3 regions of the Bacillus inaquosorum genome follow, and region 3 is predicted to be linked to each of the others. Evidence: predicted binding sites of a transcription regulator. Region 3 holds the regulator's gene; each other region holds the start of a gene.
What was found. The regulator Rex, encoded in region 3, represses fermentation and respiration genes when NADH is low (regulators of the CRP and FNR family bind a similar motif). The targets are predictions, from matches to a motif close to TTGTGAAATATTTCACAA.
Positions count from the first base shown of each region.

Region 1: the regulator Rex is predicted to act here: its motif matches at 2,610-2,627, upstream of M1M80_RS01760 (L-lactate dehydrogenase).
Region 2: the regulator Rex is predicted to act here: its motif matches at 4,463-4,480, upstream of M1M80_RS19845 (formate/nitrite transporter family protein).

Region 1 is NZ_CP096592.1:321,173-329,019, reverse strand. Features, by position in the region: gene M1M80_RS01765 (L-lactate permease) at 1-1,573, opposite strand, end outside; gene M1M80_RS01760 (L-lactate dehydrogenase) at 1,605-2,570, opposite strand; gene amyE (alpha-amylase) at 2,745-4,724, opposite strand; gene M1M80_RS01750 (DUF6773 family protein) at 4,985-5,476, opposite strand; gene M1M80_RS01745 (YfcC family protein) at 5,592-7,025, opposite strand; gene M1M80_RS01740 (M20 peptidase aminoacylase family protein) at 7,174-7,847, shown strand, end outside.
Region 2 is NZ_CP096592.1:3,909,218-3,917,064, reverse strand. Features, by position in the region: gene vpr (serine protease Vpr) at 1-1,904, opposite strand, end outside; gene M1M80_RS19855 (hypothetical protein) at 2,435-2,737, shown strand; gene sacT (sac operon transcriptional antiterminator SacT) at 2,777-3,607, shown strand; gene M1M80_RS19845 (formate/nitrite transporter family protein) at 3,647-4,417, opposite strand; gene scrA (PTS system sucrose transporter subunit IIBC) at 4,715-6,100, shown strand; gene sacA (sucrose-6-phosphate hydrolase) at 6,097-7,536, shown strand; gene M1M80_RS19830 (hypothetical protein) at 7,630-7,847, shown strand, end outside.
Region 3 is NZ_CP096592.1:650,054-657,900, forward strand. Features, by position in the region: gene M1M80_RS03375 (ABC-F family ATP-binding cassette domain-containing protein) at 1-1,018, opposite strand, end outside; gene moaC (cyclic pyranopterin monophosphate synthase MoaC) at 1,144-1,656, shown strand; gene M1M80_RS03385 (redox-sensing transcriptional repressor Rex) at 1,653-2,300, shown strand; gene tatAY (sec-independent protein translocase protein TatAY) at 2,322-2,495, shown strand; gene tatC (twin-arginine translocase subunit TatC) at 2,502-3,266, shown strand; gene M1M80_RS03400 (YdiK family protein) at 3,303-3,494, opposite strand; gene M1M80_RS03405 (CPBP family intramembrane glutamic endopeptidase) at 3,491-4,225, opposite strand; gene groES (co-chaperone GroES) at 4,464-4,748, shown strand; gene groL (chaperonin GroEL) at 4,795-6,429, shown strand; partial or broken gene M1M80_RS03420 (hypothetical protein) at 7,005-7,328, shown strand; gene M1M80_RS03425 (alpha/beta hydrolase) at 7,473-7,847, shown strand, end outside.

The DNA.
Region 1 (7,847 bases), 330 kb from region 3:
GAATCAGACTGTACGCCACTGTACGCTTAAACAGTTTAGATTCCTTGCCAGTCTGTCCGACCGCTGCGGCGGCGATGGCGATAGACTGAGGAGAAACGAGTTTCGCCATCACCCCGCCCGCCGTATTTGCAGCTAACAGCAAATCAGAACCCGCACCGATCTGCGCTCCGGTGACAACCTGCAAATGTCCGAACAAAGCGTTATTGCTGACAACAGAACCGGTAATGAACACGCCGATCCAGCCGAGAACAGGACTGACAAACGGGAACAAATCTCCTGTTTTCGCCAGTGCCAACCCAATTGAAGAGCTGAGCCCTGCGAAGTTGGCCAGATTGGCAAACCCCATTACGAAGCAGATCGTGATAATCGGCACCCACAGCTCTTTTCCTGTCTCCTTCAAGGAAGCAAAGGCATCCCGATAAGAGAAATTTTTGCTGAACAGCCCTGTCACGATGACTGCCGCTAAAATCGCTGTACCAGTCGCTGACAGCAGATCGACTTTAAAGACTGCATCTAACGGCATGGCAGATGGCGCAATCGGCGGCATTTTCATAATTTGCTGATGCAGAAAAGGCATTTTCAATAATAGTGTTGTCTGATATAACAGCCCGCCTTCTTGGAATAGCGCTTTGAAAGCAGGAAGGCTCCAGATTGTGATCGCTGCAGTTAAAATGTAGAAAGGAGACCATGCTTTCGCAATGTCAGCGGCACTGTATGCCTTTTTCTCACCAGTCTCGCCGGCTCCTTCCTCCCGGTAAATCTCTTTCGGCTGCCATTTGCGGAGGAAGAGCGCAAGCCCGCCCATGCTGAATAAGGCCGCCAAAATGTTTGCTAATTCCGGTCCAAGCACCGCCATTGTCAGTGTCTGAACCGCTGTATACACACCGCTCACAACCAACAGGGCAGGCCATGTCTGTTTGATTCCCTTCATTCGGTCTAATAGGAATACAAGCAGAAACGGAATCAAAAATGAGATCATCGGCAGTGTCCACATCAATGTCCGTGACAGCTCAAGAGCAGACAAATCACCAATCTGTGCCCCTGTGATTACAGGAATTCCAATCGCACCAAAGGCTCCAGAGGCTGCGTTCGCAATCAAACAGAGCGCCGCCGCTTTTAACGGTTTAAAACCAAGTTCGACGAGCAACGCCGCACTAATCGCAATCGGAACACCAAAACCGGCCGCGCCTTCCAAAAACGCGTTAAAACAAAAACCAATTAATAATAGCTGTATTCTTTGGTCAGGCGAAATGCCGGCTATGCTGGAACGAATAATGGTAAATTTCCCGGTTTTCACTGCAATTTTATACAGCCACACCGCCATCAGAACGATGTAACCAATCGGCCATAAACCGCTCCCGATTCCTAGTAAAACAGAAGAAATTGCCTTTTCAACCGGCATATGAAATGCCAAAACGGAGACGAAGAAACTGACGGCTAGGGTAAGAAATGCCGCAAGAATGCCTTTCATTTTAAAAACAGTTAAAGCCAAGAGAAAAAAGAGAATCGGAGTGAGCGCCACAAGTGCGCTCACATACTCGTTTCCAAACGGATCATACAACTGCTCCCACATTGACAATCAGCCCTTTACTCTATAGTTGCGATTAGTTGATCTTTTGTTCTGCAAAATGCGGTTTTAAGATGTTTTTAAGGACGCCGGCGCTGTGAAGGAACTGTTCTTTTTCTTTCTCATTTAAGTTCAGCTCAGTGATGCCTGCAACTCCTCCGCGGTTTACGACAGCCGGAACGCCGATGTACACGTCATCTGCGCCGTATTGTCCGTCCAAATATGTGCTGACAGTTAAAATGCTGTTTTCATTATGAAGAATGGCTTTTGTAATGCGGGCGAGGCTCATCGCAACGCCGTAATAAGTTGCACCTTTTTTCTCAATGATATGGTAAGCGGCGTTTTTCACGTCATCTACGATCTGGTCAAGCTCCTCTTGTTTGTACGCATCGTTTTTCTCAACGAGTTCACTGACCGGCACTCCGCCGACATTTGCGTGGCTCCAGACAGGAAGCTCTGTGTCGCCGTGCTCTCCGATAATATGTGCGTGCACGTTTTGAGGGGCTGCGCCAAAGTATTCGCTCAGCATGTAACGGAATCTCGCAGAATCTAGTGTTGTACCGCTTCCGATCACCCGCTCTTTTGGCAGGCCGCTGAATTTCCATGTAGCGTAAGTCAGAATATCAACCGGATTTGTCGCGATTAAGAAGATGCCGTCAAATCCGCTCGCCATGACTTCACTGACGATGCCTTTGAAAATCTTTAAGTTCTTTTCTACTAATTCAAGGCGCGTCTCACCAGGTTTTTGGTTTGCTCCGGCGCAGATGCAGACAATATCAGCATCCTTGCAGTCTTCATATGTTCCGTAAGATGTTTTGACCGGTTGCGGCGCAAACGCCTTTCCGTGGTTTAAATCCATTACATCGCCCATTGCTTTTTCTTTATTTAAATCAATGACCACAAGCTCATCTGCGATCGCTTGGTTAATTAACGCAAATGCATAACTGCTACCAACAAAACCCGCTCCGATTAAAGCTACTTTATTTACATGTTTATTCATCATTAATCATCCTTCCAGGGTATGTTTTTCTTTGATGTCTGTTTGTGAAGTATTTCACATTTATATTGTGCAATATTTCACAAACTATTGCAAGAGAAAAGTTTTGTCTGATTTATGAACAAAAATAGAAACCATCTAGGATGGTTTCTTGGGAATTTTCCCTCTGATCGCTTGCCCTCAATGAGGCAGAGAACCGCTTAAGCCAGAGTCGTTATATAAACCATTTTGCACGTAATCAAAGCCAGGCTGGTTCTGTCCAGGCACTTGGGCGCTGCCATTATTAAAAATCACTTTGGCGTTGGTTGTATCCGTATCCGCCGGCAGCGTCAGCGTGTAAATTCCATCTGCATTCTTAGTCATTGCTTTTCCCGGCCAAGATCCGGTCAATTCTATTGCCCGGCCTCCATCATGTTTATAGATATAAGCATTTACTTGGCCCCAATGATTCGGATTTTGATAGCCAATTGTTTTGGCCGCAGACGGGTCTCTTTTTACAAAGCTGTACTCTTGGGCCCTCGTTACACCATCACTGTTCGTTCCTGTTAACGTGATGTCGTATGTTGTGCCAAATGGATCTCCTTTTCCGATCGTTAATTGGTCTCCATCCTTAAACGCTGTCTCTTGCCCATTATTGATTTGATACACGGCTTTTGCTGTATTCGCATCTGCACGCAGGGTGATCGTCAATTGATCATTGAAAGAATGGGTTACCCCTGTTTTGACATTCTCAAGGAAGACATGAGGTGCATTTTCAATATCGTCAGGATAAAGAACAACCACTGATCTGGCATTGATCGTGCCTGTCAGTTTACCGTCCGTTACTTGAAATGAACCATCCCCAGCTTTATTAGCATAGCTGCCATCAGGTAATTTCGTTAAAGCATTGATGGTGACAGAAGATGAACCTGCATTTGCCAACACAACGCCATGTGAGCCGCGCTGATTCATGAATATCTGGTTATTTCCATTCGGATTCGAGAGTTCCTCAGGCTGTCCAGCCATTACATTGTGAAATGTATTGACCGCAGCGATAGCCTGATCTTCAAATAAAGCACTTCCGCGGTCGCCTATTTGGCTTTTCCCTGGGAATCTCACACCATTTCCGCCGCCCTCAGGTCTGGAAAAGAAGAGAGGCGTACTGCCTGAGCGAGAAGCAATCACTGCCCAGCCTAAACGAATATCGTCATCACTCATCCATGTAGACTCTTGATCATCATTGGCATACGTATCATGCGATTCCACCCATGTGACTAACTTGTCCGCAGCCACATCAGATGCATAATGGGAGATATTCGACACGCTAAGATTACGATTCTTTAAAGCGGACCTTATGGAATGTCCATAGTTAGATGCTGTCACATTCATATAATTCGCATATGCGGCATCTCTGGAGGCACTATCTTGCAGGATTTCTCCGTATTGGAACTCCGCAGATGTATTTGTGATATTCGGCCAAAATTGACTGCCGTAATTCCCATCATCAGGAAGCTCTATATGTTTGGCGGCATCAAATCGAAATCCGTCTGCCCCATCATTCAATGCTCTTTCTAAGAAACGTTTCAGATAGGACTGTACTTGTGTATTCTGTGTATTCCAATCATACAGCCCGAGCAATGAATTCTGCGTGACATCCCATCGATCTGACCAGTTTTTAATTTGTGTGTTTCCATGGGTCCAGTTTGGAATACTCTTAATCTCATTGGAAATCGCAGCATAGTCACTGGTGGTATGATTGATGACCGCGTCAACAATGACCTTTACGCCATATTCTTCAGCTGCTGCACACATTTCTTTAAATTCTTGTTCAGTACCTAAGTAACGGTTGCCAATTTGGTACGATGTCGGCTGATACAGCCAGTACCAGTTTGACATGCTTTTATCTCCTTGATTCCCTTCCTTTACTTGGTTAATCGGAGACGTCTGAATGGCTGTATATCCTGCATCATGAATATCCTTCATATTATGTTTTAACGTATTGAACGACCAATTCCATGCATGAAGAATGGTTCCGCTTTTGATCGACGGTGCTGTAAGCTCATTCGATTTGTTCGCCGTTTCAGCACTCGCAGCCGCCGGTCCTGCCAGAACCAAATGAAACAGCAATAAAAATCCAGCGAATAACGGCAGTAAAGAGGTTTTGAATCGTTTTTCAAACATTCTTGACACTCCTTATTTAGTTTTTGAAGACTTACTGCGGAGTCAAAAATCCCTCTTACTTCATCCTTCCGCTTCCTCCTTTCAAACGAATGTGAAGACTGGAGAATTTTGTTAACGCTTACATTTCAAATTATCACATTCACCCTATCAAAACAACTTGATAGAGAGAATTCAAATCTATATTCCTATCCTAATAAAAACGCTGCCCCGAACTGTGAGCCGTTTCCCTCACTTTACAAACAAAAAAAGAAACCATCTCACTAAGATGATTTCTTTTCTACTTCTTCTTTTATCGCTCTTCTGTAAGCCAGCTTCACAATCACGTATCGAAGCAGAAACAAAGCGCCGCCGCAGACGATAAAAAGAAGGACCATTTTCAGCCAAGCGAAGAATGTATGGGGAAGCCCCCTGTCGTACATCGTAAGCACCACTACCGCAAAGGCGACCGCAATTGACTCTATTCGCTGCTGCTTCACCCGTTTTTGCAGTTCTTCTTCGGTGTCTATTCTCGGCATGAGCATCCCAGATGCTGCTGCCCTGATGCAGTAATATAAGATGATGATGAACAAAAACACAAGGCTTGCAGCCCATTCTTTAAACGGAAATTCAAACATAATGCCGCGGATGATCACATCAAGAAGCGCAAAAGCACCCGCTATTATCCCAATCTCCGACCAGATTTTTTGTTCATTTTCTTTTACTCTCTTATTTTTCCCATTCACGCCTGAAAGTCTATTACGCAGATTATTCATGACCTTCCTCCCGCACTTTTACGAATGGCTTATGGCTTACATGTTACAATAACAGCCTGCGCTTCTGCAATGATTAACTCAAAAGCCCGCCGTACAAGCCGGCGGGCAGCAATCGTTAAAACGGCCCCCAATTGATCATGACGCCGATCACAATAAAGACAAGCCCGATCAAAAACCAAATCAAAGCAAGCGGCACCATAAACCGCAGCCACTTGACGTACGGAATGCCGCTGGCGGCAAGCACCGCCATGAGAACGCCGGATGTCGGGTTCACACAGTTGACGACTCCTTCTCCAAGCATAACCGCCTCCACTGCAACCTGTCTCGTAATTCCCATCAAATCAGCAAGCGGCGCCAGAATTGGAATAAATACAACGGCTTCTCCAGACCCTGAAGAGATGAGAAAGTGAAGAAGCGCACTGGCGATATACATACCGATCGCGCCGGCAATCGGGCTGAATCCGTCCAAAAGCGATGCCAAGGCATTGACGACTGTATCGAGGAGCTTTCCATTTTCAAGAATGACGGAAATACTTCGTGCCATCCCGACAATCAGCGCCCCGTATACAAGGCTTTGGCAGCCCGTAATGAAGGTTTTGGCAATATCGTTTGCCGCAAGTCCGCCTATTAAACCGGCAAGGACAGAAATAAAAATAAACGTCGCAGCCATTTGGGAATCAGACCAGCCCAGCTTTAAAGCGCCGTACAAAAATCCGATCAGCGACAGTCCCGCCACAGCCAAAATCAGCTTATGGCGAACGGTAAACGGCACTGACTGATCTTCTTCTTTACCCGTTTCACCCATTCCTGCCGCCGGGAACCAATTTGTTCCTAACACACTGGCATCCTTTGATTTTTTTAATTTCCTCGTATACAGATAGATATAAATAATAGAAGAAAGCAAAAAGCATATGTATATCACAATACGCAGGCCGATCCCCGAAAAGAGCGGCAGCTCCGCGATTGATTGCGATAAACCGAGCGGGGACGGTGATAAAATAGTAGAGTTAAATCCAGCGTAGCAGCCGATGTAAATAACAGCGGCGCCCGCGACTGCGTCCCATTTTAAGGATCGTGCGACTATGAGGCCGATGGGTATAAATCCGATAACTGAATTCACGACAATTCCGGTTGTCCCGAGAATGGAGAACAACGCGCCGACAATACAAATAAATAATAATTGCTTTGTGCGGAATTTGCTGATGACATTGTAAATCAGGCCGTTGATGGCGCCCGTTTTTTCTAAAATGGCAATGGTGCCGCCTGTGAACAAAATCAGAAAGATGATTGGTGCTGATCCGACCATTCCATCCTGAAGAGAAGTAAAAAAGCTGATCAGGCTGACCGGAGACTGTTCAATTGAATGATAGCTTCCCGGAACAGCAGTCGTGACATCTCCCTTTGTCACGCGGTCAAATTCTCCCGCCGGTACAATATACGAAGCAATAGCGCAAATGAAAGCAATCATAAATAAGAGGACATAGGCGTCAGGCATTTTAAATGTCGTTCGTTTTTTCTTAGGTTGTGTTTCGGCCGCTGGCATACTCATATTTCGATTCATCCCCTCCGTTTGAAAATATTCATTATTCTGAAAAGTAGCAATATGTGCTATATTATATACAGCCTATCTTCCTGTTTCAATATAAATAAAGTAAAGAAGGTAAAATTCATTTTGATAGAAGGAGGTACTTCTTCCCATGCAAAAGCTTTCCGAAGACATGAAACAAACCGTTATGGATATCTTCGAGCATCTGCACGCGAACCCTGAAGTCAGCTGGAAGGAATATGAGACAACTGCATTTCTCAAACTAAAGCTTGAGGATTTGGGATGCCGGACGCGCACTTTTTCAGACTGCACCGGGGTTGTTGGCGAGATCGGTTCGGGCTCGCCGGTTGTAGCTGTTCGCGCTGACATTGATGCGCTATGGCAGGAGGTCAACGGCACATTCCGCGCCAACCATTCCTGCGGCCACGATTCACATATGACAATGGCGCTGGGCACGTTAATGCTGCTGAAAAAACAGCCCGAGCTTCCGAAGGGCACGATCCGTTTTATCTTTCAGCCGGCTGAGGAAAAAGGCGGCGGCGCCTTGAAAATGATAGAAGAAGGCGTGCTTGATGATGTCGACTATTTGTACGGCGTTCACGTCCGTCCGATTCAGGAAACACAGAACGGGCGCTGTGCCCCTTCCATCCTGCATGGGTCAAGCCAGCATATTGAGGGAACGATTATCGGAGAGGAGGCCCATGGCGCCCGCCCGCATCTCGGGAAAAACAGCATTGAAATTGCGGCATTTCTCGTACATAAGCTCGGACTCATTCATATTGACCCGAAAATTCCGCATACCGTTAAAATGACAAAACTTCAAGC
Region 2 (7,847 bases), 980 kb from region 3:
TATGACTTTCTAATGGAAGATTGGTTTTCAATCGTAAAGGTTTCTTTTTTCGTTTCGTTTCCGTTTTCCTTCAAGAATGTTCCATATGAATAGCTTCCAGGTGAGACGAGTGAGTCGGCTTTGATCGCGTTCATGATTCTCGCGCTGCCTGCGCCTTGGGCGTTATGCGGATACACTTCTCCGTCGCCATCCTTTAAGGTGACAGCGGTGTTCATGATGGCGGCTTTGATCTGTTCAACGCTCCACTTTGGTTTTGCTTGTTTGATAACGGCAACCGCTCCGGCAATATGAGGAGATGCCATGCTTGTTCCTTGTTTTGATCCGTAGCCATATGGGTTTTGAGGATCGTGTGTCGGAATGGTGCTGATGATATTGACGCCTGGTGCGGAAATATCAGGCTTAATCATCCACGTATCCATTACAGGGCCGCGGGAAGAGAAATCAGCTACTTGCTCACCAAGCGCTTTTGAGACCGTCAACTTGAATGCTGTTTTTGTCTCGCCTGCTTTCAAGGCACTGACGAGTTTTTCGCCGTCTTCTAATGAAAGCTTAATCGTCGGCACAGACATGCCTGGTACATTGGCTTCAATTTCTCCGGAGAGGTTGTTATACACAACCATGCCGATGGCGCCGGCTTTTTTAGCATTGTCGGCTTTATCCACAAACGCAATGCTGCCCCGTTTGACAACGGCGACTTTGCCTGTCAGATCTTTTCCTTCAAAGTCCTTTGCTTCGCCAAGTCCGGCTTCAACTAGCTCAACTTCTTTGTTATTGAGCGCTTTGACATCGTCCTCTTTGTTATACCCCATTACTTTTGCCGAAGAGTAAGAGCCGAAAGTGACGGCGTATTCATTGAGCGGCAGCTGAGTCGCGCCGACAGAAATCGCTTCTCTTGATGTGCCTGGCGATCCGACTGTCCAGCCGTTCGGTCCGCTGTTGCCGTTTGACGTAACCGCAACGACGCCCTCTGACATGGCCCAGTCAAGCGCTGTGCTCGTCGCCCAGTCCGGGTTGTTTAATGAATTTCCGAGAGACAGGTTCATCACATCTGCTCCGTCCTGTACAGCACGTTCCACGCCGGCAATGACATTTTCTGTTGTGCCGCTTCCGCCAGGGCCCAGCACGCGGTAAGCAAGAAGTGTGGCATCAGGCGCCACGCCTTTAATCGTTCCGTTTGCGGCGACAGTTCCGGCCACGTGCGTTCCGTGGTCAGTGGCTTCACCTCTCGGATCGCCGGTTGGTGTTTCTTTCGGGTCGTAATCATTGTCTACAAAATCATATCCTTTATATTGTCCGAAGTTTTTCTTCAAATCAGGGTGATTGTATTCAACACCAGTATCAATAACCGCTACCTTCACGCCTTTTCCTGTGTAGCCTAAATCCCATGCGTCGTTTGCTCCGATATACGGCGCGCTGTCATCCATTTGCGGAGATACGGCGTCCTCGGAGACCGTGACGTCTTTATCCTTCATATTGTCTGTTTTATAGGTCACGTTCGGGTATACTGCCTTTACGTCTTTTACTGCAAGAAGTTTTGGAATCTCATTAGCTGGGAGCTTCATAGAAAAGCCTGAAAACACCTGCTCATATTCCCGGTTTACTTTTCCGTTTTTCACCGCTTTGACAGCACTGTTTTTGGCTTTTGTTCGAGCGGTTTTCAGCTTGCTTTTCGTTTGGCTTTCTCCCGCTTCCTTCGCCTCTGCCAAGGATTTTTCTTTTAATTCCACGATAACGGTTGTTTTTTTGCTTGTTGTCATGTCGATATCACCGAATACCTCGGCTTTTTCCAGGTCAGCCGACGTTTTTGAAGAAACCGGCGCCGCCTGTACTCCTGTCATACCTGTGGATAACGTAAAAAATAAAACAAAACTTAGGAGCAGAAAGCGAATGATTCCATTTTTCAATGTATTTCCCCCTTTGTGTTTAGAAAAAATGTTAAAGATCTAGTATATATTTCTTGAAAATTCAAAAAAATCCTTGTGTCATTTGGACCATTTATTGGATTTCGTTTGTGTATAAGGAAGGAGTTATACACAGAACCCTGTGTATAAGTGAATAAACCTGTGTATATATATAGTTGGGAATATATGTTCTTATACAAAATATTGATAGAGTTTGTGGACATGTGGATATCTCTTGTGATTAAGTTGTTCTTATCTTTGGGATAACTTGTGTATAAAGTTTTTAATGCGGTTCTCCAATTTTCATTTCATTTCTTTCAGCTTTCAACAAAACTTCTAAAAACTAGTTGGTTTTTTCACTCATATTGTGACAAAGAATTCTTTTTCCACGGTCTATTATAGAGTCATGAGTTTTGCTAGAGCCGCTAGTTTGCGAGAAAAGAAATCGGCCGTCTTTTCACGCGGGCTGCGGCTGAGAAAACGGGCTGCTAAAAAAGGCTGCCTGCCAAAAAGAAGCGGAGGGATGTTTTTCTATGAAACGTTTGCTTGTATCTTTACGGGTGTGGATGGTCTTTTTGATGAACTGGGTGACGCCGGACAGAAAAACTGCGGCTGCCGCGGTCTATTCGGCTCAGCGTACATACCAAAGAAAAGCGGCGGTGCAGGCCGCAGGACTTGTTTCGTTTTATGAATGGCGGATGGCTGTGAATGAGGAAGAAAAGCAGAAAGCGAAAGCCGCTGCGCTTTATAAAAGAAGATGTCTGCAAGCCTTCAAGGAATCGCCAAAGCAGGAGAGAGCTGGCCCGCATCTTTACATGGCGGTCAAAAGGAGGTAAAATCCCAGTCAAAAGCAAATTGGCGGGAGAGATAGCCTCTTGAAAATCTATAAAGTATTAAACAACAATGCGGCTTTAATAAAAGAGGACGATCAGGAAAAAATTGTGATGGGGCCGGGAATCGCTTTTCAAAAAAAGAAAAACGATCTCATCCCTATGAATAAAGTGGAAAAAATCTTTGTCGTGCACGACGAGAATGAAAAATTTAAACAAATCCTGCAAACGCTGCCGGAGGAGCATATAGAAATAGCTGAGGATATCATCAGTTATGCGGAAGGAGAGCTCGCGTCGCCGCTGAGCGACCACATTCATATCGCGCTTTCTGACCATTTGTCCTTTGCGATCGAAAGGATTCAAAATGGGCTGCTTGTGCAGAATAAATTGCTGCATGAGATAAAAGCGCTCTATAAAAAAGAATATGAGATCGGCCTGTGGGCGATCGGACACGTAAAAGAGACATTGGGCGTGTCTCTGCCTGAAGATGAAGCGGGGTATATTGCCCTTCACATTCATACGGCGAAGATGGATGCGGAGAGCATGTATTCAGCGCTGAAGCATACAACCATGATCAAAGAAATGATAGAGAAAATAGAAAACTATTTTAATCGAAAGGTGGATGAAAACAGCATTTCCTATCAACGCCTTGTCACGCATTTGCGATACGCGGTCAGCCGGTTGGAATCAAATGAAGCGCTCCATCGTATGGACGAGGAGATGCTTTATTTCATCCAAAAAAAGTATTCATTTGCCTATCAATGTGCGCTGGAGCTGGCGGAGTTTTTGAAAAATGAATATCAATTACATTTGCCGGAGTCCGAGGCCGGCTATATCACGCTGCATGTCCAGCGTCTTCAAGATCTCTCGGAATAACCGCTTTGACTTGCAGGGAGTGATCTCTGGAAGTTTTTTTTATTTATCGGGATTGAGCGTATAGTACATCCAGCCCATCATTACAATTCCTGCGGCCAGATTGCCGAGCGTAACAGGAATTAAGTTTCTGACTGCTCCCATCAGTGTCACCGTATCAGGGTGCTCGATCAAAAGTGAGATGGCGAATGTGCACATATTGGCAATGCTGTGCTCAAAACCGGAAATAAAGAAGCAGAAAACGAAAAGCATCATGGCAAACAGCTTGGCTCCTTCTCCTTTGAGAGACATCGGAATGAAAAAGGCGAGGCACACAAGCCAATTGCACAGCATTCCTCTGAAAAACAGTTCGGAAGCGGGCGGCTCCATTTTGTGCTCTGCCAGATGAATCAAAAAGGAATGAACAGAAGCCTCCTCAAAAAGTCCTGTCGCGCTGATCAGGATGGCAAATAAAATAGCGCCAATCAAATTGCCAGCATAGCTTGACATCCACAGGTACAGAGTGTCGCGCCAACGGATTTTTTTTCGGAGTGCGGTATAGGTGAAATAAAAGGTGTTGCCGGTAAATAAATCCCCGCCGCCGTAAGCAATCAGCAGAATAGCGGCCCCGAAAGTGACAGCGGCTGCCGGAAATGCAAATGGAGAGTCAGCCATATAGAAATAGCTGCCTGTTTTGCTTGCGGCTGTAATACCGAAACCGATAAACATGCTGGCCAAAATGGATCGGAGCAAATATCGGATTTTGCTTGAAACAAATATATTTTGTTTTCTCAAAGCGTACTGTTCAACCTTTTGCAATGCTTGAGTTTCCATTGTCTTTTCCTGCTTTCTTTGATTTGAGCATAGTATAGCATGATATTGTGAAATGTTTCACAATTAATTTTTACGAATTTTTGTCTAAATGTTTTATGAAACTTTTTAACTAAAAAAACAGTTGACGAAAACGCTGTCATCAATTATGATGAAAGCGTATTCTCAATCTGAATAAGCGGGATTGTGACTGGTAAAGCAGGCAAGACCTAAAATTTGCGTAAATGAAAAAGGATCGCTGTCCTTTCTTCGTTGGCGAATTTTAGGTCTTTTTTGTTTAAATAAAAGGGGGAGAAAAAGATGGATTACAAAGAGACTGCAAAACGCCTCATTGAGCTTCTCGGGGGGAAAGAAAACATGATCAGCGCGGCTCATTGTGCAACAAGACTGCGTTTAGTGATTAAAGATGAATCAAAGATAGATCAAGCACAAGTAGAAGAGCTTGATGGCGTCAAAGGCGCTTTCAGCAGCTCTGGCCAGTACCAGATCATTTTCGGAACAGGCCTTGTCAATAAGGTGTACGATGCTTTTTCAAAGGAAGCAGACTTTGAGCGTGAAGAACACGTAAATCACCAGGAGGCGGCAAAAGAAAAAATGAATCCCGCTGCGAGATTTGCGAAAACGCTTTCTAATATTTTTGTTCCAATCATCCCGGCTATTGTGGCCAGCGGCCTATTAATGGGATTACTGGGTATGGTCAATGCGTTTCATTGGATGAGCAAGGATTCTGCGCTGCTGCAGCTGCTTGATATGTTTTCAAGTGCAGCATTTATTTTCTTGCCGATTCTAATCGGGGTAAGCGCTTCAAAAGAATTTGGCAGCAATCCGTACTTGGGAGCGGTTATCGGTGGAATCATGATTCATCCGACGCTTTTGAATCCATGGGGATTGGCGGAAGCGACACCTGATTATATGAATCTTTTCGGATTCGATATCGCGCTTCTCGGCTACCAGGGAACTGTTATCCCTGTCCTGCTGGCGGTTTATGTGATGAGCAAGGTAGAGAAATGGACGAGAAAAGTGGTCCCTCATGCGGTAGATTTGCTTGTTACACCTTTTGTCACAGTGATTGTCACCGGGTTTGTCGCTTTTATCGCGATTGGTCCTCTGGGCAGAGCGCTTGGCTCCGGCATTACGGTTGCTTTAACTTATGTATATGACCATGCAGGTTTTGTCGCGGGTCTGATTTTCGGTGGCACGTATTCACTTATCGTGCTGACAGGCGTTCATCACAGCTTCCATGCGATTGAGGCAGGGCTTATTGCAGATATCGGCAAAAACTACTTGCTGCCGATCTGGTCAATGGCGAATGTCGCACAGGGCGGCGCCGGGCTTGCCGTCTTCTTTATGGCGAAAAAAGCAAAGACAAAAGAAATCGCGCTTCCGGCTGCATTTTCCGCTTTTCTTGGCATTACTGAGCCCGTCATCTTCGGAGTCAATCTGCGCTACCGAAAACCGTTTATCGCCGCGATGATTGGAGGCGCATTGGGCGGTGCATATGTCGTCTTTACACATGTTGCTGCAAACGCTTACGGGTTAACGGGTATTCCGATGATCGCCATTGCTGCGCCGTTTGGCATGGGCAACTTGATCAACTATCTGATTGGGATGGCCATTGCGGGAGTATCAGCGTTCATTGCAGCGTTTATCATGAAGATTAATGAGGATGAGGAGAGGAAAAAATGACAGCACTTGATCAGGAGCTTCGTCGCCGGGCTTATGAAGAAGTGGAGAAAAAAGAGCCTATCGCGAACAGCGATCCGCACCGCCAGCATTTTCACATTATGCCGCCGGTTGGGCTGCTGAATGACCCGAATGGCGTGATTTATTGGAAGGGCAGCTATCATGTGTTTTTTCAGTGGCAGCCGTTTCAGACGGGGCACGGGGCGAAATTTTGGGGGCATTATACGACACAGGATATTGTGAATTGGAAGCGGGAAGAGATTGCGCTGGCCCCGAGTGATTGGTTTGATAAAAACGGCTGCTACTCGGGCAGCGCTGTCACGAAAGACGATCGGCTCTATCTGTTTTACACAGGAAATGTCAGGGATCAGGATGGGAATCGGGAAACGTATCAATGCCTTGCTGTATCTGACGACGGGCTGTCCTTTGAGAAAAAGGGTGTCGTCGCCCGCCTCCCTGAAGGATACACGCCGCATTTTCGCGATCCGAAGGTATGGGAGCATGAAGGAACATGGTATATGGTGGTCGGTGCGCAAACGGAGAATATGCAAGGACACGCTGTTTTGTTTGCTTCTGATAACCTGACAGAGTGGAGATTTCTCGGCCCGATAACTGGCGCGGGCCTCAGCGGGCTTGACGCTTTTGGGTACATGTGGGAGTGCCCTGACTTGTTTTCCCTTCAGGGGTCTGACGTGCTGATTGTCTCGCCACAAGGGCTTGAGACTGACGGTTTTCGTTATCAGAACGTGTATCAATCGGGTTATTTTGTCGGGCGTCTCGATTATAACAAGCCTGAATTGAAGCATGGCGATTTTACGGAGCTTGATCAAGGTTTTGATTTTTACGCTCCGCAAACACTTGAAGACGATCAGGGAAGGCGAATTTTGTTTGCATGGATGGCTGTGCCTGATCAGGATGAAGGGACTCATCCGACGATTGACTATCACTGGATTCACTGTATGACGCTGCCGAGACAGCTGACGCTATCTGGGCAGAAGCTGATTCAGCAGCCGCTGCCTGAGCTGAAAGCCATGCGCAGGAATGAGAAAAAAGTGCAAATCAACATGCATGGATCATCTGGTACGCTTCCAGTTGAAAACCCTGAAAGAGCTGAGATCTTGATTGAAGACATTGATACGGAGTCTGGCTTTTCAATCAGTATCCGCGGTACGGCTGTGTTTTCCTTTCAAAAGGACGAGGGGATTGTTACGTTGGAGCGGACGAGCTTCGACGGAAAAAGAACAGAAGCGAGACATTGCTGCATCAAGGATTTGCATACCGTGCACATGTTTATCGACGCTTCGTCTGTGGAAATCTTTGTCAATAATGGAGAAGAGGTCTTCAGTGCGAGATATTTTCCTTTCCCGGGAAATCATGAAGTGACAGCCAGTTCGACAGGAAAATCTGAAATGAACGTCGGAATTTGGACCCTTATGTAGAAAATCCTTCTATTTTCTTATGTGAAATCTGTGCCATCTGTGCTATTCTTCAACGATAACCTACTATTTTTTTCTGTAAAAGGAGTTGTTTTCTTGAATATACATGAACAGAAGATAACACCGGAATGTTTGGAAAAGGCTGCGGACCAAGTTGAAGATAAGCGGGAAGAATATAAGGATGTGCTGCTTCAGCTGAAAAAAATGCTTGGCGGGACAACGCCGCACAGTGAAACGGCGGAAATTCTTTCGCGAGCATATGAGCAAATGAAGGAATATGCACTTTTTGTTCAGTCGATAGAAACATTTTTAAG
Region 3 (7,847 bases):
GCTGGTTTTCATAGCTGATTGTGAGATCTTGAACGCGCAGGACTTCGTTTCCGCTCTGTTTTGTAATATCAAAATGAAAGTTTGCGGATTTTTCATCGCCGAGCGGTTTTGACATGACTTCCATTCGCTCCAGCTGCTTTCGGCGGCTTTGTGCTCTTTTTGTGGTAGAAGCTCTCGCCAGATTTCGGTCTACGAAGTCCTGAAGCTTTGCGATTTCAGCCTGCTGCTTTTCATACATTTTAATATCTTTTTCATACTGCGCGGCTTTTTGGTCGAGATAAGCGCTGTAGTTGCCGTGATACTTTTTGCTTTCAGCTCTTGATACCTCGTATACTTGGTTTACCACTTTGTCCAAAAAGTAGCGGTCATGCGAAACGATCAGAATGGCGCCTGAATATCCCTGCAAATAATGTTCAAGCCAGGTTAGCGTATCAATATCGAGATGGTTTGTCGGCTCATCGAGAATGAGCAAATCAGGCTGTGTTAACAGAAGCTTACCAAGGGCCAGCCTTGTTTTCTGACCTCCGCTGAGGCTTTGCACCTGTGTTGAATCGTCAAAATGGCTGAAGCCGAGACCATGCAGCACAGATCTGACATCTGCTTCATATTGATAGCCGCCTTTATCTCTGAATTCCTGCTGAAGCCGGTCATAGGTTTTCATGATGCTTTCCAATTCACCGGGATCAGCTGCCGCCATTTTTTCTTCGATAACCCGCATTTCCTTTTCCATTGCTTTTAAGTGGTCAAAAACAGTCAGCAGCTCTTCTTTTATGGTAAGCTTAGAATCCAAGCCCGTATGCTGGGCAAGATATCCCATTGTAATATCTTTTGGTTTAATGATTTCGCCCTTTTCATACGAAAGCTGGCCTGCGATAATTTTAAGCAGCGTAGATTTTCCCGCGCCATTTCTTCCTACAATGGCAATGCGATCACGATTTCTGACTTCCAGCTTTATATTGTTTAAAATAGTATCAGCGCCAAACGATTTGGACAGCTGATTAACTTGTAAGATCATCATATTATTTCACCTCTGCTATAATAAGTTAAGTGTAGCTTATGAACCAGAAGTCAGCAAACAATACATTGGCCGAATAAGACATAGAGAAGAAAATAGTGTATGATCTGTTTAAGGAGAGTTTTAATATGAATGGATTTTCTCATTTTAATGAACAGGGCAGAGCCCAGATGGTGGACATCAGCGAAAAATCTTCGACTGTCCGTACTGCGGCAGCTGTTTCAAGCGTACACATGAAGAATGAAGTGTACGAGAAAATACAAAGTCATGATATCGGCAAAGGAGATGTACTGGCTGTTGCTCAGGTGGCAGGCATTATGGCCGCAAAGCAAACGTCGAATATCATTCCGATGTGCCATCCGCTTTCACTGAGCGGGGTAGATATATCGTTTGACTGGAAAATAAAAGAAGCAGAAGTTATACTTCATATAAAAGCACAGGTCAAAACGAAAGGGAGTACAGGTGTGGAAATGGAAGCGCTCACTTCTGCATCGGTGTGCGCTCTTACCGTTTACGATATGTGCAAGGCCCTTGATAAGGGAATGGTCATCGGCCCTACTTTCTTGCTGGAGAAGACAGGCGGGAAAAACGGTGACTTTAAAAGAGAACTATCCGAGTATAATTTGGAGGACCAAAAATGAATAAGGATCAATCAAAAATTCCGCAGGCGACGGCAAAACGGCTGCCGCTTTACTATCGCTTTTTAAAGAATCTGCATGCGTCAGGAAAGCAGCGTGTATCATCCGCTGAACTCAGTGATGCCGTAAAGGTTGATTCTGCCACGATTCGCAGGGATTTTTCCTATTTTGGAGCTCTTGGCAAAAAAGGATATGGATATAATGTGGATTATTTGCTGTCATTTTTCCGAAAAACGCTTGATCAGGATGAGATGACAGACGTTATCTTGATTGGTGTCGGAAACTTGGGAACAGCATTTCTTCACTATAATTTCACAAAAAATAATAACACAAAAATTTCTATGGCTTTTGATATAAATGAGAGTAAAATAGGAACTGAGGTAGGCGGCGTGCCTGTCTATAACCTTGATGACCTTGAACAACACGTAAAAAATGAATCAGTTGCCATTCTTACAGTGCCAGCAGTTGCCGCTCAATCCATTACAGACAGATTGGTCGCGTTAGGAATCAAGGGAATTCTTAATTTTACGCCGGCCCGTTTGAATGTGCCGGAACACATTCGAATTCATCATATAGATTTAGCTGTAGAGCTTCAGTCACTGGTTTATTTCTTGAAGCATTATTCAGTTTTAGAGGAAATCGAATAGAGGGAAAGGAGGAGCCCAAATATGCCGATCGGTCCTGGAAGCCTTGCTGTTATCGCAATCGTTGCTCTGATTATCTTCGGTCCCAAAAAGCTGCCTGAGTTGGGGAAAGCTGCGGGAGACACACTTCGTGAATTCAAAAACGCTACTAAAGGATTAACGAGTGATGACGAGGAAAAAAAGAAAGAAGATCAGTAAGTTAGGATGACACGAATGAAAGTGAATCAAATGTCGCTGCTGGAGCATATTGCTGAGCTTCGAAAACGGTTGCTGATTGTAGCGCTGGCGTTTGTCGTTTTCTTTATCGCGGGATTTTTTTTAGCGAAGCCGATTATTGTATATCTGCAAGAAACAGATGAAGCGAAGCAGCTTACGCTTAACGCGTTTAATCTGACAGACCCGCTTTATGTGTTTATGCAGTTTGCGTTTATCATCGGCATTGTCCTGACCTCGCCGGTTATTCTTTATCAGCTTTGGGCTTTTGTGAGCCCAGGCCTCTATGAGAAAGAGCGCAAAGTAACGCTCAGCTACATTCCGATCTCTATTTTGCTGTTTTTAGCGGGCTTATCTTTTTCATATTATATTTTATTTCCTTTTGTTGTTGATTTTATGAAGCGGATTTCTCAGGACTTGAATGTCAATCAGGTGATTGGAATTAATGAGTATTTTCATTTTCTCCTGCAGCTGACGATTCCGTTTGGACTGTTGTTCCAAATGCCGGTCATCCTCATGTTTTTGACCAGGCTTGGAATTGTGACACCGATGTTCTTAGCGAAAATCAGAAAGTATGCGTATTTTACGCTGCTGGTGATCGCTGCCCTGATTACTCCGCCTGAGCTTTTGTCTCATATGATGGTCACTGTCCCGCTTTTGATTTTATATGAAATCAGTATTCTTATATCGAAGGCCGCTTATCGGAAAGCGCAGAAAAGCAGTGCTGCCGATCAGGACGTGTCTTCCGGGCAATAATAAAAAATCCATTTCTCATTGAGAAATGGATTTTCTTTACTTCTGGTTCTTTTTGATTTTAAAAGAAAAGGCGAACATCTTAAAAGAAATGCTGATGTTGTAAGCGGCGAACACCATCAGCAGGATGGAGTAAAATGACCACATGCTGCCTGGTGAGCTTGCGGCAAGATAAGTAAAGATGCACCCTACGGCAAAATAGATCATTCCCCAAACTACCGGGTTTCTCATAAAAATAATCCTCCAATAATCAATTGCATTTGTGTGCTCTGCTGTTCAAGGTACTTCTGAACAGGCTCAAGCTGCATGATGACGACAAAGGTATTCATCATGACATGGGCGAATATCGGCACCCATATCCGTTTTGTTCTCGCATACAAGAAGGCAAAGGTAAAGCCCATTGCTGTATAAAGAAGAAGATGCTTTAAATCAGCGTGAACAATACCGAAAATAACCGAGCTGATCAGTCCGGCAAAGAAGAAATTCGTTTTTTCGTACAGTGTGCCGAAAATGATTTTTCTGAAGATGATTTCTTCTAATATAGGCCCGACGACAGAAGAAACCATAATCATGAGCGGGACTGCCTGAATGACATCCAGAATAGCTTGTGTATTTTCTGATTCTCTTCCGATGCCAAATACATAATATTCAATAGAGCCTGCTAATCCTTGCGAGAAGAGGGCAATGAAAAAACCGGCTATCGCCCAAAGGATAGAAAGTCCGACTGAGTCTTTCCGGCCGTTTCGCAGCGTTGTTTTCGGAACAGTTCTCAGAATGAGCAGGACGACAACGAGACAGGCGATAAAGCTGATAACGGACCATAATCCTTGTGCGTGTAGCATATTCTCATTTGTAGGCTGTCCTCCGGCATAACCGAATTTAAATAACAAGGGAATCCCGATTAATGCGGAAAACTGCATGATGATATATGTCAAAATAATAAACCAATACTGTTTTCTCAAATGGTATGTACTCCTTTGTTAAATGGGTTTCGTTCATCTACAGCTATTGTAACATAATCGGAACGGCGGTGAAAAAGCTAAGGGAAAAGGGAGCTGAAAAGAATCATGTAAGCGTGAAAAAATTTTTATCTTATCACTTGAAATTGGAAGGGAGATTCTTTATTATAAGAATTGTGTTAGCACTCTTTAGTGTCGAGTGCTAAAATTACATATTCATACTATTGAGGAGGTTATTACATTGTTAAAGCCATTAGGTGATCGCGTTGTCATTGAACTCGTAGAATCTGAAGAAAAAACTGCCAGCGGAATTGTGTTGCCGGATTCTGCAAAAGAAAAACCGCAAGAAGGCAAAATCGTGGCAGCTGGTTCAGGTCGCGTGTTAGAAAGCGGAGAGCGCGTTGCTTTAGAAGTAAAAGAGGGCGACCGCATTATCTTCTCAAAATACGCAGGTACTGAAGTGAAATACGAAGGTACTGAATACTTAATCTTACGTGAAAGCGACATTTTAGCTGTTATCGGCTAATTCTTAAATAAACAATACTTAAAACATTTGAGGAGGTCTTGTAAACATGGCAAAAGAAATTAAGTTTAGTGAAGAAGCTCGCCGCGCAATGCTTCGCGGTGTCGATGCACTTGCTGATGCTGTAAAAGTAACTTTAGGACCAAAAGGACGCAACGTGGTTCTAGAGAAAAAATTCGGTTCTCCGTTAATCACAAATGACGGTGTAACAATCGCTAAAGAAATCGAACTTGAAGACGCGTTTGAAAACATGGGTGCTAAGCTTGTTGCTGAAGTAGCCAGCAAAACAAACGACGTTGCCGGTGACGGTACAACAACTGCGACAGTTCTTGCGCAAGCTATGATCCGTGAAGGCCTTAAAAACGTAACAGCAGGCGCTAACCCTGTAGGCGTGCGTAAAGGTATGGAAAAAGCTGTAGCGGTTGCGATCGAAAACTTAAAAGAAATTTCTAAGCCGATCGAAGGCAAAGAGTCTATCGCTCAGGTTGCTGCGATCTCTGCTGCTGATGAGGAAGTCGGAAGCCTTATCGCTGAAGCAATGGAGCGCGTAGGAAACGACGGCGTTATCACAATCGAAGAGTCTAAAGGCTTCACAACTGAGCTTGAAGTTGTTGAAGGTATGCAATTTGACCGCGGATATGCGTCTCCTTACATGGTAACTGACTCTGATAAGATGGAAGCGGTTCTTGACAATCCTTACATCTTAATCACAGACAAAAAAATCACAAACATTCAAGAAATCCTTCCTGTGCTTGAGCAGGTTGTTCAGCAAGGCAAACCATTGCTTCTGATCGCTGAGGATGTTGAAGGCGAAGCACTTGCAACACTTGTTGTGAACAAACTTCGCGGCACATTCAATGCAGTTGCTGTTAAAGCTCCTGGCTTCGGTGACCGCCGTAAAGCAATGCTTGAAGACATCGCTGTCCTTACTGGCGGAGAAGTCATCACAGAAGATCTTGGCCTTGACCTGAAGTCTACTCAAATCGCTCAATTGGGACGTGCTTCTAAAGTTGTCGTTACAAAAGAAAACACAACAATCGTTGAAGGCGCTGGCGAAACAGACAAAATTTCTGCCCGCGTGACTCAAATCCGTGCTCAAGTGGAAGAAACAACTTCTGAATTCGACAGAGAAAAATTACAAGAGCGTCTTGCGAAACTTGCTGGCGGCGTAGCTGTCATCAAAGTCGGCGCTGCGACTGAAACTGAGCTGAAAGAGCGTAAACTTCGCATCGAAGACGCCTTGAACTCAACTCGCGCAGCTGTTGAAGAAGGCATCGTATCCGGTGGTGGTACAGCGCTTGTAAACGTATATAACAAAGTGGCTGCAGTTGAAGCTGAAGGCGATGCTCAAACAGGTATCAACATCGTGCTTCGCGCACTTGAAGAGCCAATCCGTCAAATCGCACACAACGCTGGTCTTGAAGGATCTGTCATCGTTGAACGCCTCAAAAACGAAGAAATCGGCGTAGGCTTCAACGCTGCAACTGGCGAATGGGTAAACATGATCGAAAAAGGTATCGTTGACCCAACAAAAGTAACTCGCTCAGCTCTTCAAAACGCTGCGTCTGTAGCTGCAATGTTCTTAACAACAGAAGCCGTTGTCGCTGACAAGCCAGAAGAAAACGCTGGCGGCGCAGGAATGCCTGACATGGGCGGCATGGGCGGTATGGGCGGCATGATGTAAAACCGACAAAAAAACCTTGATTTCTAAGGGTTTGTCGGCAACGGACGTCATTTTTGATGCCCTTTTGATGCCATTTATAAATATTCGAAGCTTCTCATGAGTTCACCGAACTTGTGAGAGGCTTCTTTTTTTCTGTCTTTTGTAGTTTGATTTTTTCAGCACTGTTCTATATCGATTTTTAATAGTATTGATAAATGGTAGGTAATCCCGATATGAACTATTCAATTGACCAAAATACAAAATTCTACCGGCTCAGGTTCCTGCTTACGTCTTCTTTGACAAACGGCTTACTGTTACTTCAGTAAACTGCGTTTCTGTTATGATTATAAAAAGGGTTTGAAAATTATTCGTCCAACCCCTTGTTACTTCTCTCTCTATTGCAGACAGGAGACCATATTGGTATCCTCTCATATGACAAAAAAGACCCAGTTATCTAAATAGTGCCACCAACACTCTTAGGCGGTTTCCCCTAGGAAAGCTCTTGTCAAAGAGAAATCCTGTTAAAATGTCTATTTGTGCTGCTTTTTTTAGCTACTAAAGACGTTATTTTCCTTGCAATAAGGAAATCGTCTTTTATGTTAAATATAAAGAGCGACAGAATAATGACATCTGATCCCCAAAAATTCACTGTCGATAGAGTTAGATTCTTCCAAAAAAATCTTGATAAAACCCGTCCCGACTCTATGGAGACAGACAACCCAATTATCAACTCTGATATTATCAAGGAGGACTTAATAGTGCATTTCTCAAAAATTATAGATCGTTTGGCTTTATATGATTTACACAGAAAAAGAAGCAAAGATAAACATTTTTCTGTTGCTTGTAAAGCCGATGTAGTTGATAGTGAGGAATTTTACAGTGCAAATATAGCTGATGTTTCAATTGATTTGAATGAATCTAAAAAAAATTATAGGGTTGGAACATTCAGTTATGAATCCTTAATTCAATCTGGGAATCCTATTAATGATACTTTAAAAGGGAAGGTTTTTTTAAATGAGAATGATATAGATCCACCCAATGTCATCTTTGTACACGGCTGGCGCATGGATTCGTACAATAGGATCAAAAAAATATTTCATAATCGTATAATGAACGATTTAGGCTGGAACATGTATTATTATTCCCTTCCATACCATTTTGAAAGAGAACCGGAAAATTCACTGTATAGTGGCGAGTTGATGATTAGTGCAAATATTGATCGTACAATTGAGTCGACAAGGCAGGCCATTGTCGATTTACGGGCGTTAATTCACTGGATAAAAGCAAATAAAAAAGGCCCTGTTTTCATAGTGGGAGTAAGCTTAGGGGGGTGGGTTACTAATCTAATTGCTACCCTAGAATCCCAAATTGATGTAGTGGTATCAATCTTTTATGCCAATCGCCTTTCTTATTCGATATGGAACACAATTCCAGGTAAA